One region of the Gordonia sp. HS-NH1 genome, then DNA from elsewhere that is predicted to be linked to it. Evidence: riboswitches for the same ligand, from Rfam matches in the RefSeq annotation. Region 1 holds a riboswitch; the other holds the start of a gene.
What was found. A riboswitch is a leader RNA that binds a small molecule or an ion and turns the genes downstream of it on or off. The one in region 1 is predicted to bind thiamine pyrophosphate.
Positions count from the first base shown of each region.

Region 1 (7,208 bases):
CGGGATTCTCCGCGCGGGTCACCGCGGTCGCCAGAAGCACTCCGTCGCAACCGAGTTCCATCGCCAGCGCCGCGTCGCTCGCGGTGCCGATGCCGGCGTCGAGGATGACCGGCAGCGGGTCGTCGAAGCGGGTATGGCAGTCGTCGACGATCATCTCGATGTTGTGCGGGTTGAGGATTCCGAGACCGGTCCCGATGGGTGACCCGAGCGGCATCACCGCGGCCACCCCGAGATCGGCGAGTCGCGCGGCCAGAACCGGGTCGTCGTTGGTGTAGGCCAGCACGACGAACCCGTCGCCGACCAGGGCGGCGGCCGCGTCGACGAGTTCGATGGCATCGGGCATCAGGGTGCGTTCGTCGGCGACCACCTCGAGCTTGGCCCAGTCGGTCTCGAACGCCTCGCGCGCCAGCTGTGCGGTCAGGACCGCCTCGGCGGTGGTGTGACAGCCGGCCGTGTTGGGCAGCACGGCGATGTCGAGCCGGCGCAGCAGATCGAAGACCCCGGTGCCCGAGGCGGCGTCGACGCGGCGGACCGCGACGGTGGTGAGTTCGGTGCCCGAGGCGACCAGTGCGCGTTCCAGGGTCGCGAGATTCGACGCGCCGCCGGTGCCGGTGATGAGCCGGGACGAGAAGTCGCGGCCCGCGATCCGCAACGGGTCCGGTGTCAACTGGTCAGCCACCCTGCACCGCCGTGACGATCTCGACGACGGCGCCGTCGGTCATGGTGTGCCGGTCCCAGCGACCGCGCGGGACGACCGCGCCGTCCACCGCGACCGCGATCCCACGGTCCGGCAACCCGAGCCCGGCGACCACGTCGCGCACCGAGGCATCGGCGTCGACATCCATGCTCTCGCCGTTCACCGTGATACTCATTCCTCGACTCCTTCCAGGATCGACAGCACCCGCTCGGCGGTGCCCGGGGCGAGGACGATCCCATTGCGTCCGTGCCCGGTCGCCACGACGGTGCGTGCGTCCACGCGGGCGACGAGCGGCAACCCGTCGGCGGTGCACGGCCGCAGACCCGCGGCCGCTTCGGTCAGTTCATACGTCCGCAGTCCGGGCAGGACCTCGATCGCGTCGGCGAGCAGGTCGGCGACCCCACCGGCCTGCGGCGCCCGGTCGGTCATCCCCTCGGACTCGTACTGGGTGGCGCCGACGACGACACCGTCCTCGCGTGGCACCAGGTAGACGGCCCGACCGTGCAGACGTGCCCGGACGACGTGGGCGGGCGGGGGCACGGACCAGCGGGTGCGACGAAGCCGGAGGATCTCGCCCTTGGCCGGATGCAGGTCGGCGCCGGGCCAGAGGGCAGCGGTGCCGAGCCCGGCGGCAAGCAGGATCTGCCCGTCGGAGCCGGGGTCGTCGAGATCGGCCAGGGACCCGACGCGGGCGGTGGTGAGCTCCACGCCGGCCGTCGTGACCGCGGCACGCAACGCCTCGAGGAGGCGCCGGTTGTCCACGGACCACTCCCCGACCGCGCGATAGCCACCGACCAGACGAGAACTCAGCGACGGTTCGATTGCCCGGATGTCGCGGCCGGTCACCGGCTGCAACGCCGAGTCGGTGCGGGGTTGGCCGGCCCAGACGAAGTCGGCGAGGTGCCGCAGGTATTCGATGTCCGTGGCCGAGGCCGCGACGAACAGCGAGTCGGTGGCGGTGACGACCGCGGGGTCCTCGAGCCGCTTCACGAGCGCGGGCCAGAGCCGGACCGACTCCATCGACAGGGCGAGCGACGCGTCTTCGCCGGGATGTCCCTCGCCGAGCGAGCCGAGCATGCCACCCGCGACCCACGAGGCGCGCTCGTCGGTTCCGGCGTCGAGTACGCGAACCTGCCACCCGGCATCGGCCGCGGCCAGGGCGCACGTCAGCCCGATGACGCCGCCGCCCACCACCGTCAGGGTGCGGTGAGCAGTGTTCCGAGGGGAATTCACGCTGGAATCACCTTCCTTCGCCGGAATGACCCGGATCAGGTTCGACGGTCAGCGGATCGGTCCGCACTCTCAGCCCGGCCGGTCCGGGCTCCCGCGTGTTCGTGCGGTCCACCCTACGCGGGGGCGTCAGGCGTCCGGTTAGCCTGGTCGGCGTGACGACCCCGAACAACACCAGGTCAGGATCCGCGGATTCCGGCCACGCGACAGACCGTCGACGTCGGCTCTGCTCGGCCCGCCTCTATCTGTGCACCGACGCCCGACGCGAGCGCGGCGACCTCCTCGATTTCGTCCGCGCAGCGCTGGCGGGCGGCGTCGACATCGTGCAGCTCCGCGACAAGAACTCGCCGGGCGAACGCCAGTTCGGGACTCTGGAGGCGCGGGAGGAGCTCGAGATCCTCGCGGGACTGCGGGCGATGACCGACGCGCACGGCGCGCTGCTGGCGGTCAACGATCGCGCCGACATCGCGGCGCTCTCCGGCGCCGACGTCCTGCACGTGGGACAGGGCGACCTGTCGCCGTCGGCGGCCCGCCGGATCGTCGGCCGCAACGTCGTCATCGGCGCCTCGACCCACGACCCCGAGCAGGCCGCCGCCGCGATCTCCGACGAGGACGTCGACTACTTCTGCGTCGGCCCGTGCTGGACCACGCCCACCAAACCCGGCCGCGCCGCCGCCGGCCTCGACCTCGTGTCCGCCACTGCGGAGATGCTCTCGGGGCCAACACAATCGGCGAAACCGTGGTTTGCCATCGGCGGGATCGATGCCGGCCGCGTCGGCGAGGTCACCGCGCGCGGGGCCCGGCGCATCGTCGTCGTGCGCGCCATCACCGCCGCCGCCGACCCGACCGCCGCGGCCCGGGAACTCGCCGGGATGCTGTAGCGAGTCGTCATCAGGCGACGAAACAGGTTTGCCCGGTCGGTGCCGCGGGTCTATGGTGGACCGATCATGTTGTGCATCACGAGCATTCTCGTAACCCGCCGCAGCGGGGTCTGAATCTGACCGACCCCCCGCTGCGGGTCGGTTGCGCTCTCTCGTCGGTCACCCATTCTTCGACCGAAATCGGTTACCGAGATGCACCCTCTTCATCTGTCTCATCGATCCTGTTCGTGGCATGAGCACGACGACCGCCGCGGTGGCGATCTGTTCACCGAGCGGTACGGCCGTCCGCTTCCCCCTGGAATGCACGAGGAGGCCACCGGGATGACCTGGCAGGAATTCACCGACGAGTACTCCCGCGGCGGCACGATCCGGCTCGGGTCATGGTCGGTCGCGTCGTGTTCGGGCGACCTGGTCGAGTGCCGGGCGACGCTCGCGATCGCCGACCGCATCAGGTCCTGCAGCGCCGTCGCCGCCGGCCCGGTCGGTGCGATGACGTCGATCCTCCACGACGTCGGAGCCCCCGTTCAGATCGTCCGTCTGCATCAGCGGGTCGTCGACGGCGTGGTCACGACGTTCCTCCTGTGCGAGAACGACGGCCGCCACGCCTGGGCCGCCGGCGAGGGCGCGAGCAGCGACGAGGCGAACGTCCACGCGCTGGTCGCGGGCGCGAACCGGCTGCTGGACGGCGGACGGGTCGGCTGACCCGCCGACAGATCAGTTCAGCTCAGCTCTGGGGGTCGAGCATCGCGATGCGCTCGCGGAGGGTGGGCCAGGCGAGCCCGAACGCGGGGTGCAGAGGCAACTGGTCCACCCGCTTCTCGTCGACCCACCGCAGCTCGGTGGACTCGAAGTTGGCGACCGTGCGGACCGGCGTGTCGGTCTCGGCGATGACGGTCGTGTAGGTCCATCCGCCGGGCGATTCGTGGGTGACGACCGCCGCGACGACGCGCAGGTCGTCGCCGGTGATCCCGGCTTCCTCCTGGGCCTCGCGGATCGCCGTGTCGATGGCGCCCTCATGCGAGTCGCGGGCGCCGCCGGGCAGCGCCCAGGTGCCACCCTGATGCGACCACGCGGCGCGGTGCTGGAGGAGTACACCGGTCGTTCCCTCCGGCAGCGGCGCCCGCAACAACAGGCCTGCCGCGCCGTGGATTCCCCAATATCGTGAACCGTCGGGATCGATCACCCAGCCGTCGCCGTCGCCGCGCACCACGCCTCCTCGCATCCCGATCGCCTCGACCAGGTGCCTCCACCGTAAGTGAGACGCGCGCCACCTGCCAGGAACATCGCAAACCGCGGCCTACCCACCGGGTCGAGAACCGTGCGGAGACGCCGGTTTCACGCAGCGCGAGCCGAACGGCCGAGGTCGGCGACGCGGCGTCGGCCAGCCCGGAGGAACCCTGCCCGATGGCATAGGGTGAAACACGCACGACCCGGTGAACGATGACCCAAGTGACACAACACCTGGCGTTGATCGCCCGGCCACGCGAATCCGGAACGGGGAACCGGTGACCGTACGACCGCACCGGAGACGATCCAGCGTTTGAGAAGGGATCAGGTAGGTGACCGGCGACGCGTCCTCCGTGCGGACGGCGCTGACGCGTGGCGGTCGCACGATCCGGCCGGCGCAGGCCTCGCCTCCGATCCGCCAGGTGCTCGCCGACCGTCGCGAACTCGTCGCCACCGCCCGGGAACGCGCCCAGTCGCCCTTCCAGACCATCCGCCACTTCGCGGTCACCACCCCCGGCAAGCTCATCATCATCTGCGGCATCCTGGCGCTGGGCTGTCTGAGCACCGGGCTGTACGCATCGACGGTTCTCGAAGACCGCACCCAGACCCTGCAGCGCCTCATCGACCGGACCGAGCCGCTTGCCGAGGCCGCCCAGGTCCTCTACAGCTCACTGTCGATCGCCGACGCCTCGGCCAACGCGGCGTTCATCTCCGGCGGGCTCGAGACCCCTGATCTGCGACAGCGCTACTCGGATGCGTTGGCGACGGCGTCGTCGTCGTTGATCCTGGCGACCGGTACCTCCAGCGAGCCCGGTTCCGGAATGACGTCGGACCGGTCGGAGCAGGCGGTCAGCGCCGATCTGGATACGCTGTCGACGTCGATCCCGGTGTACAGCGGACTCATCGAGACGGCGCGGACCAACAACCGGCTCGGCAATCCGGTGGGGTCGGCGTATCTCGGACAGGCGTCGTCGATGATGCAGGATCAGATCCTGCCGGCCGCGCAGCGTCTCTACGAACGACGTTCGATGGCCATCGCCGATCCACAACAAACGCTGACCCGTCCGCCCTGGACCGTCTACGCACCGCTGCTGTTCCTGCTCGCCGCGCTGGTGCTGACGTCCCGCTATCTCGCGCGCCGGACCCGCAGGCGGTTCAACGTCGGGGTCGTCGCCGCCATCTTCGCCCTCGGCATCGGGACCCTGTGGCTGCTCGCCTCCGGCCTGATGTCGGTCGCCGCGACCAGCGACGCCCGCACCGAGGGAGCCGACCCGCTCCGCGACCTGACCGCTGCGCGCATCCTCACCCAGCAGGCACGGTCGGCCGAGACGCTGTCCCTCATCCGCCGCGGCGACCAGGGCGGTCTGGAACGCAGCTTCTCCGTCGCGACGAGCGAGGTCGGCACCATCGTCGACGACGTGCGCGACGGAACCGAGGACGGTGACAGCGCCGTCACCCCCGAGCAGCTGGACACGGTCACCGCGGCGCTGACGGAGTGGCGGCGCACCGACGCCGCCGTCCGCCGCTACATCCAGACCGGGAACTTCGGGCTCGCGCGCCTGCACACCGTCGGCGACGGGCCGGACAGTTCCGCGCGCGCCTACACTGCGGTCGACACCGCACTGGTCGATGCGATCACCACCGCCCGGAACTCGTTCCGGGACGACATCAACACCGCGCAGCGCGTACTCGGGTTCACCGGCACCGGGATCCTGCTGCTCACCGTCTTCGCCGGCGTCGCGGTCGTGGGCGGTCTCATACCCCGGATCCGGGAGTACCGATGACGACCACGCGCTCGGCTCGCCGCCTGCTGACCGTCGTGGTCGTGCTCGCGCTCACCGGTCTGGTCGCGACCGGATGCGTGCGTTTTCCCGCACCCGAATCACCGCCGCCGACCGCCACCGCCGGGTCGCCGGTGCTGCCCGGCGTGCAGGTCGACGTGCCCGTCGAGCCCCCACCGAGTTCCGAGGCATGCAACGCGACCCTGACCCTGCGGCCGCCCGCCCAGATGCCGCTTCCCCGTCAGATGCCACCGAATTCGACGATGGCCGGGATCCTGGAACGCGGCCGGCTCATCGTCGGCCTCGACATCGGCTCCAACCTGTTCAGCTTCCGCGATCCGATCACCGGCGACATCCAGGGTTTCGACGTCGACATCGCGCACGAGATCGCCGGGGCCATCTTCGGGGACGACCGCCGGATCGAATTCCAGGTCCTGAGTTCCGCGCAGCGCATCGACGCGCTGCGGGACATGACCGTCGACGTGGTGATCAAGACGATGAGCATCACCTGCGACCGGTTGCGCGACATCAGCTTCTCCGCCCCTTATTACGTTGCCTCGCAGCGGATTCTGTCCTTCCGGAACTCGAACGTCGCCGGTCCGGATCAACTTGCGGGCAAACGCGTCTGCGCGGCGCGCGGGACGACCTCGATCGGTCGCATCCAGTCGATCCAGCCACGCGCGCGCATGGTCAGCACCACCACCTGGGCCGACTGCCTGGTGCTCATGCAGCAGGGCCAGATCGATGCGGTGACGTCGGACGACGCGATCCTCGCGGGCCTCGCCGCGCAGGACCCATGGGTACGGGTCGTCGGTCCCAGTCTCGGCGAGGAGTTCTACGGCGTCGGGATTCCCAAGGGGCAGGATGACATGGTCCGCTTCGTCAACGGGGTGCTCGAACGCATCCGCGTCACCGGTCGCTGGCAGGAGATCCGCGACCGCTGGTTGTCCATCCTCGACAGCGGGTACGGCGCACCCCAGCCGTACTACCGGGACTGATGCCCATGGACAGCACCGCCCGCGACGACGACGAGCCGGACGACGTGCGCGGCGATTCGCGCGCCCACACGGAGGGCGACGAGCTGGGCACCCAGCGGGTCTCGCTCGACTCGCTTCTCGGGGACGACCCACACGGGAGCGACGTCGAGACCACCGCGGAGGTCACCGAGGTCGGCACCCAGAAGGCCGACCTCGCGGCACTGACCGCCGGCTCCGACGACACGACCGATCCACGGCCCGGGCGCCGCGCCGACCCGGATGTCGGAACACAGGCCGTCGCACCGGTGTTCACCGTCGGGGTCGACCCCGACGACCGGACCGACCGCGTCGTCCGATCGCGTCCGGCCGTACCCCATCCCGAACCCGACTCGGGTCCGCTCGGCCGGCGACTGGT
Region 1 covers NZ_LIYC01000021.1:70,314-77,521, forward strand. Annotated here, with positions in the region: gene AMD30_RS15255 (thiazole synthase) at 1-679, opposite strand, end outside; gene thiS (sulfur carrier protein ThiS) at 672-872, opposite strand; gene thiO (glycine oxidase ThiO) at 869-1,930, opposite strand; TPP riboswitch at 1,925-2,035, opposite strand; gene thiE (thiamine phosphate synthase) at 2,083-2,808, shown strand; gene AMD30_RS15275 (hypothetical protein) at 3,130-3,510, shown strand; gene AMD30_RS15280 (NUDIX hydrolase) at 3,533-4,015, opposite strand; gene AMD30_RS15285 (hypothetical protein) at 4,368-5,819, shown strand; gene AMD30_RS15290 (glutamate ABC transporter substrate-binding protein) at 5,816-6,814, shown strand; gene AMD30_RS15295 (serine/threonine-protein kinase) at 6,820-7,208, shown strand, end outside.

Region 2 (7,208 bases), on a different contig from region 1:
GCGATCGCCGCGGCCAGGGTGTCGCCGGCGCCGTGGTCGTGTGGGGTGTCGATGCGCTCATGGCTGAGCTCGATGAACTCCCCGCCGTCGTAGAGCAGATCCGGCGACTGATCCGACGCGCGCAGGTGCCCGCCCTTCACCAGCGCCCAGCGCGGCCCGAGATCGAGCAGCGCCCGGGCCGCATCGCGCTGGGAAGCCGCGTCGGTGACCTCGATCCCGGTGATCAACCGGACCTCGTCCAGATTCGGTGTCACCACGGTGGCGAGAGGGAACAGGTTGTGACGCAACGTGTCGAGTGCCGAGTCGGCGAGCAACTGGTTGCCGTGCATGGATGCGCACACCGGGTCGACCACCAGCGGGACGGATGAGTCCCGACCGATGCCGCTCCGGCCGCACTGCTCGACGATGGCCTCGATGATCGGCGCCGACGCGAGCATCCCGGTCTTCGCCGCGGCGACTCCGATGTCACCGACCACGGAGTCGATCTGCGCCGCCACGGTCTGTGGGGTGATCTCCTCGAATCCGGTGACGCCCAGCGAGTTCTGAACCGTCACCGCGGTCACCGCGACGCACCCGTGCACCCCGAGCAGGGCGAAGGTGCGCATGTCGGCCTGAATCCCCGCACCCCCACCCGAATCCGAACCGGCGATGGTCAGGACCCGAGTCGGAACAGACCCGGGCGGGCCGATCGGGAGCCCGACGAAGGCCTGCTCGTCGACTGTGCGCTGATTTCCGTCGACCGTGCGTTGATTCTCGTCGACTGTGCGTCGTCCTGCGTTGACTGTGCCCATCAGGCACCCCCTGCGGTCTCGAGCGGTAGATACACGCGGCTCCCGGCGTCGGCGAACTCCGCCGACTTCGCCGCCATGCCCTCCGCGATCGTTCGGTCGATGTCCTCGGTGGTCACGAGACCGTGCTCCTCGGCGTAGGCGCGGACATCCGCCGAGATCCGCATCGAGCAGAACTTGGGGCCGCACATGGAACAGAAGTGGGCCGTCTTGGCCGGCTCGGCGGGCAGTGTCTCGTCGTGGAAGGCGCGGGCGGTGTCGGGATCGAGGGCGAGGTTGAACTGGTCGTTCCAGCGGAATTCGAAGCGCGCCTTGCTGAGTGCGTCGTCGCGTTCCTGCGCCCGCGGGTGCCCCTTGGCGAGGTCGGCGGAGTGCGCGGCGATCTTGTATGTGATCACGCCGACCTTGACGTCGTCGCGGTCCGGGAGGCCGAGATGCTCTTTCGGTGTCACGTAGCAGAGCATCGCGGTGCCGGCCTGGGCGATCATCGCCGCACCGATCGCCGAGGTGATGTGGTCGTATGCGGGTGCGATGTCGGTGGCGAGGGGCCCCAGAGTGTAGAACGGCGCCTCCTCGCACAGCTCTTCCTCGAGGCGTACGTTCTCCGCGATCTTGTGCATGGGGACGTGCCCTGGTCCCTCGATCATGACCTGCACGCCATGGGATTTGGCGATCGTGGTCAGCTCGCCGAGGGTGCGGAGCTCGGCGAACTGCGCCTCGTCGTTGGCGTCGGCGATCGATCCCGGGCGTAGGCCGTCGCCGAGCGAGAACGTGATGTCGTAGCGGCGGAAGATCTCGCACAGCTCGTCGAAGTGGGTGTACAGAAACGACTCCCGGTGATGCGCCAGGCACCAGGCGGCCATGATCGAACCACCGCGGGAGACGATTCCGGTCACCCGCTCAGCGGTGAGCGGGACGTGGCGCAGCAGGACTCCGGCATGGACCGTCATGTAGTCGACGCCCTGCTCGGCCTGCTCGATCACGGTGTCGCGGTACAGCTCCCACGTGAGCGAGGCGGGATCGCCGTTGACCTTCTCGAGCGCCTGATAGATGGGTACCGTCCCGACGGGGACGGGCGAGTTGCGAATGATCCACTCGCGGGTGGTGTGGATGTCGGCGCCGGTCGAGAGGTCCATGATCGTGTCGGCGCCCCAGCGGGTCGCCCACACCATCTTCTCGACCTCGTCGGAAATCGAGCTGCGGACCGCCGAATTGCCGATGTTCGCATTGACTTTCACCGCGAAGCGCTTCCCGATGATCATCGGCTCGGACTCGGGATGACGATGGTTCGCCGGGATCACCGCACGTCCGATCGCCACCTCGGACCGGACCAGTTCGGCGTCGACGCCCTCCCGGGCGGCGATGAACCGCATCTCGTCGGTGACGATCCCGGCGCGCGCCCAGGCCAGCTGGGTGCTCGCGCCGTCGATCGGCTCGGGCCGGTGCCAGCTGTCGCGGGTGGGTGCGAGGCCCTGCTCGACGTCGATGCGCGCCGACCGGTCGGTGTACGGGCCCGAGGTGTCGTAGACGTCCAGATGCTCGCCGTTGGTGAGGTGGATGCGACGCTGCGGTACACGCAGGTCGTCGACCGAGAGATAGTGCTTGGTGCTGCCCTCGATGGGACCGAGGGTCAGGAACCCGGAATCGGCAGGTGCGCTGTCGGTGCGCGTGGCGGATACACGTGTGCCCATGGCGGTTCTCCCTACGCCGGCATTACCCGGACAGGTTCGAGCGGTCGGCGACCGCCCGTCGCCATCTCAGCCCTCGGTCATCGTGAGAGCCCCCGCGGTGTGTAGTTGTCGTGCGCCCGTCACCATACCTCGACTCGTCCGGAGCCAGGCCCGGGGCGGGAGTGAACCGTCTCGATCTGCGACGGCAGCGCCATCGGGGTCGGCAGTTACGGTTCCGTAAGGTAGCGTGTGACCCTGATCACAGACGGTGCCGGTGTCGAGCCGCGGCAGTCGCCCGTCGGCGATCAGATGTCCGCGATCAAGAGGTGAGGAGGGTCGGGTGCTACGTAAGCATCGTCAGCGACCACCACAGTCGGCGAAGTCGATCCTGCAACAGATCTCGCAGGTGGTGCACAACCCGGACCGCGACCGATTCGAACTCTGGGTCGCCGGTGACCTGGTCGGTGTGCTCGGCTATTCGACCGAGACGGTCGACGGTCAGACCACGATCACCGTGCTGCACACCGTGCTCTACGACGAGTACAGCGGACACGGCCTCGCCACCCGGCTCACCCGCACCGTCGTGCACCATGCCCGCGAGCAGGGCGCCCGCCTGCGGCCGGTGTGCACGTTCACCAAGCGCTACCTCGACAGCCATCCCGGGATAGTGACGCTCGCCCCGGTGTGATCGAGCGTCGGAGGGCACGTCGACGCCCTTCGTGGCTCGTCGCTATCGCTCCTCGCACCTCAGGGAGCAGGAGTCGTTCGTCGCTATCGCTCCTCGCACCTCAGGGAGCGGGCGGGCCGGCGAGCAGTGTCTCGCGAAGTACCTTTTTGTCGATCTTGCCGACCGCGGTGACCGGGAGTGTGGTCACGACGCGGATCACGTCCGGCAGCTTGAACGATGCGAGTCCGCGCCCGGTGAGGAACGTCCGGATCGTGGCGAGTTCGAGCGGCTGGGCCGGCGGGTGCTCGTGTGAGAGCACCACGGCGGCGCAGATCTTCTCGCCGAGCGCGTCGTCGGGAAGTCCGACCACGGCGACCTGCCGGACCGAGTCGTGCGCGAGGAGGTTCTCCTCGACGTCGTCCGCGGCGACGTTCTCGCCGGCGCGCACGATGGTGTCCTTGATGCGCCCGGTCACGGAGACGTGGCCCGACGGCAGTCTCGTGACCTTGTCGCCGGAACGATAGAACCCGTCCGGCGTGAACGACTTCTCGTTGTGCGCCGCGGCGCGGTAGTACCCGCGGATCGTGTACGGCCCCCGCACGAGCAGTTCCCCTTCGACGCCGTCGGGGACGTCGGCGCCGTCTTCGTCGACCACCCGCACCTCGTCGAGTTCCGACATCGGGGAACCCTGCACCTGATGGACCAGGTCGCGCGGTTCGCCGGGACGGGTGTAGCAGATCAGCCCTTCGGCCATGCCGAACACCTGCTGGACGACGTCGCCGAGGGCCTCGTCGAGGGCGACCGCATCGGGCTGGGCCAGTTTGGCGCCACCCACCTGCAGCAGGCGTAGCGAACTGACGTCCGCCGGCTCCCACTCGGTTGCCGCGCACCAGAGTTGCGCCAGGGCGGGAACGAGTGCCGTCACGGTGACTCGGTGCCGTTCGATGAGGTCGAACGTGTTGTCCGGACTGGGGTTGTCGGCGAAGACGACATGGCCCCCGACGCCGAACACGCCGAGGATCCCGGGGCAGCACAAGGGGAAGTTGTGTGCGGCGGGCAGCGCGACGAGGTAGGTGTCGTCGGCGGTGAGACCGGCGACGTCCGCCGACAGGCGCGCGTTGAGGTCGTAATCGTCGTGCGTGCGCGCGATGAGCTTCGGCAGGCCGGTGGTACCCCCCGACACCAGGAACAGCGCCGGCAATCCGGGGTCCGGGTCGGCCGGCAGCCCGACGGTGGCGGGGTCGGCGTCGGGAAGCGCCGCGAAGCGGCCCGGATCGCCCGAGATGAAGACCTGTGCGACCTCGGGTACCCGCGACTGCAGATCGGCCGCGAGGTCGCGGAAGTCGAATCCACGACGACCGTCCTCGCCGATGTAGGCGACCGCTCCCGCGCCCGCCGCGAGGTGCGCGATCTCGGTGATCCGATGCGCGGGCAGTGTCATCACCGGCACGACGCCTGCGCGCAGCAGGCCGAACAGCGTCACGGCGAAGTCGAGGGAGTTGTTGAGCTGCAGGACGACCCGTTGGGCCGGCTGCAGACCGGCGTCGACGAAACCCGCGGCGCGGCGGAGGGTGGCGGCGCGGAACTCGGCGTAGGTGAGCGTGCGCGGACCGTCGGTGGAGGCATCGGTCACCGCGGGAACATCGGGGGAGCGCTCGGCGGCGAGATCGAGGGCCGCGAACAGCGGGCGGTCGAGGAAGACACCCGCATCCCGGTACTTCTGTGCCTGGGCGTCGGCGTAGGGGGTGAAACCGTCGAGCAGATCGGGCACGTGGTCGAGGTGCGTCGGCATGAGTTCATTCAAACACAGCCAGGATAGGGTAACCTTACCGGTCGATACGGGACGGCGAACCGGCTCTCGACCCGCGGGGGGTTGTTTGATTAGGCTGCCCTAAGATTCCCTATGATCATCGGTGCTCGAGTGCATCACGACCGGAGGAACGAAGGACATGTCGCTGACAACCGAATCGCACGCCGCGCAGTTCGTCGACCTGCTCGCGCCTGCCTCGCCGCTGAGCGAGTCCGATGCCGCACGGATCACGGCGGCCTGGGCGGGCTCCGGGGAGTTCGGCGACCATGTCGTCTACGAGCGTGACCGGCGCTGGACGTTCGCGGCCGGTGTCCGTGCTCGGGTGGTAGTCACGCGGAGCGAGGTCGTCGTCGACGACCGGGGTGATCGGACGACGACGTCCTGGCACGGCGACCCGGCCGACGCGCTCGCCGCCGCCACCGCGTCGCTGTCGATTCCGGACTGGCGCGTCTACGGCTGGGTCGGTTTCGACTTCTGCGCGCCCTACCACGGCATCCTCGACCGTGTCCCCGAGGACACCGTCCTCGCGCACCTCATCGTCCCCGAGTTCGAGGCGACCGTCGATGCCGGCGGAGTCGACACCGGGTCCGTCGAAGCCGACCGCGCTCAGCGTCTTCTCGAGATCGCCTCGCAGGCAACCGTTTCGGCGCAGTCGCGACCGGTCGACGTCCAGTCCGACCCCGACGACTACCGCGGCCGGGTGGCGACCGCTGTCGCCGAGATCGAAGCCGGCCGGTACCAGAAGGTGATCCTCTCGCGCGCGGTCGACATCCCGTTCGACGTGGACATCCCCGCGACCTACGCCCGCGGCCGTGCCGACAACAACCCCGCCCGCAGCTACCTGCTCTCGCTCGGCGACCTGCAGGCCGCCGGGTTCAGCCCCGAACTCGTCGTCGCGGTGCACGACGACCGGACCGTGGTCACCGAACCACTGGCCGGCACAAGGGCTTTCGGAATCTCGCCCGAGCAGGACGCCGCGGCCCGCGCCGACCTGCTGTCCGATGCCAAGGAGATCGCCGAGCATGCCATGTCGGTGCGGGCCTGCTTCGACGAGATCTCCTCGATCGCCGTTGCCGGCACGACGGTGGTGAGCGAGTTCATGGAAGTCCGCGAACGCGGCAGCGTCCAGCACCTGGCCTCGACCGTGCGCGGAACCCTCCTCGACCACGAAACACCCTGGCGCGCACTCGAGGTCGTGTTCCCGTCGATCACCGCTTCGGGAATTCCCAAGACCCCGGCCGTGGAGGCGATCGACCGTCTGGAGCCCCGTCGTCGTGGTCTGTACTCCGGCGCGATCCTCACCGCGGCGTCGACCGGCGAGCTCGAGGCGACCCTCGCGCTGCGCACCATCTTCGCCTCCGGAGACGGTGCGTGGCTGCGTGCAGGTGCCGGGATCGTCGCGCAGTCCACGCCGGAGCGCGAGTTCACCGAGACCTGCGAGAAGCTCGGCAGCGTCGCCCCGTACGTGGTCCCGCGCTGATCACCCGATACTTTCGACCGAACACCCCCATCTCAGGAGTCACCACATGTCCGACCACATCACCGAAGCCCTGCGCGGCATCCTCGAAGAAGACCTCGACCTCGCGCTCGGCGACGTCAGCCGCGACTCCAAGCTGATCGACGACCTGGGGCTGGACTCGGTGGCGTTCGCCATCGGCGTGGTGGCGATCGAGGAACGTCTCGGGGTGAAGCTCTCGGAGCGGGAGCTCTTCGAGTCCAAGACCGTCGGCGATCTCGAGGACCTCATCCGGTCGAAGGCCGGCACCCCGGCCTGAGAGGACGCAGAGCCGACATGAGTGTGGACACGCCAGTGCAGACGTACGCCGAACTGCTCGACGCCGCGTTCGACGACCGGGTGACGTCGTGGACGGCGCAGGCCGAACGGGATCACCGGTTTCCCCGGCCCCTTCTCGAGCATCTCGGTGCCGAAGGTGTCTTCGTCCGGAAGTGGGAGGACCGCAAGTTCACCGACCTGCACGACCACTTCGCGCTCGGTGCCCACCTCGGTGCTCTCGGTTCCGCGGCGATCGGGGTGGGGGTCAGCCTGCACGACTCCGCCATCGCCATCCTCCGCCGCTTCGGCCGCAACGACTACCTCAGAGACCTGGCCCAGCGTGCGCTGACCGCCGAGACCGTGCTGTGTATCGGCGCCTCCGAGGAGCAGGGCGGTTCGGATCTGCAGAACTCCGAGACCCGGATCCATCCGGAGAACGGCGGCTTCCGCGTCGTCGGACACAAGAAGTTCGTGTCGCTCTCACCGATCGCGGACCACG
Region 2 covers NZ_LIYC01000045.1:17,215-24,422, reverse strand. Annotated here, with positions in the region: gene thiD (bifunctional hydroxymethylpyrimidine kinase/phosphomethylpyrimidine kinase) at 1-791, opposite strand, end outside; gene thiC (phosphomethylpyrimidine synthase ThiC) at 791-2,479, opposite strand; TPP riboswitch at 2,487-2,576, opposite strand; gene AMD30_RS21110 (GNAT family N-acetyltransferase) at 2,799-3,146, shown strand; gene AMD30_RS21105 ((2,3-dihydroxybenzoyl)adenylate synthase) at 3,247-4,917, opposite strand; gene AMD30_RS21100 (salicylate synthase) at 5,075-6,415, shown strand; gene AMD30_RS21095 (acyl carrier protein) at 6,462-6,710, shown strand; gene AMD30_RS21090 (acyl-CoA dehydrogenase family protein) at 6,728-7,208, shown strand, end outside.
Region 2: it holds a riboswitch for thiamine pyrophosphate, as region 1 does, so the genes downstream of both, thiC (phosphomethylpyrimidine synthase ThiC) here and thiO (glycine oxidase ThiO) in region 1, are expected to answer to the same signal.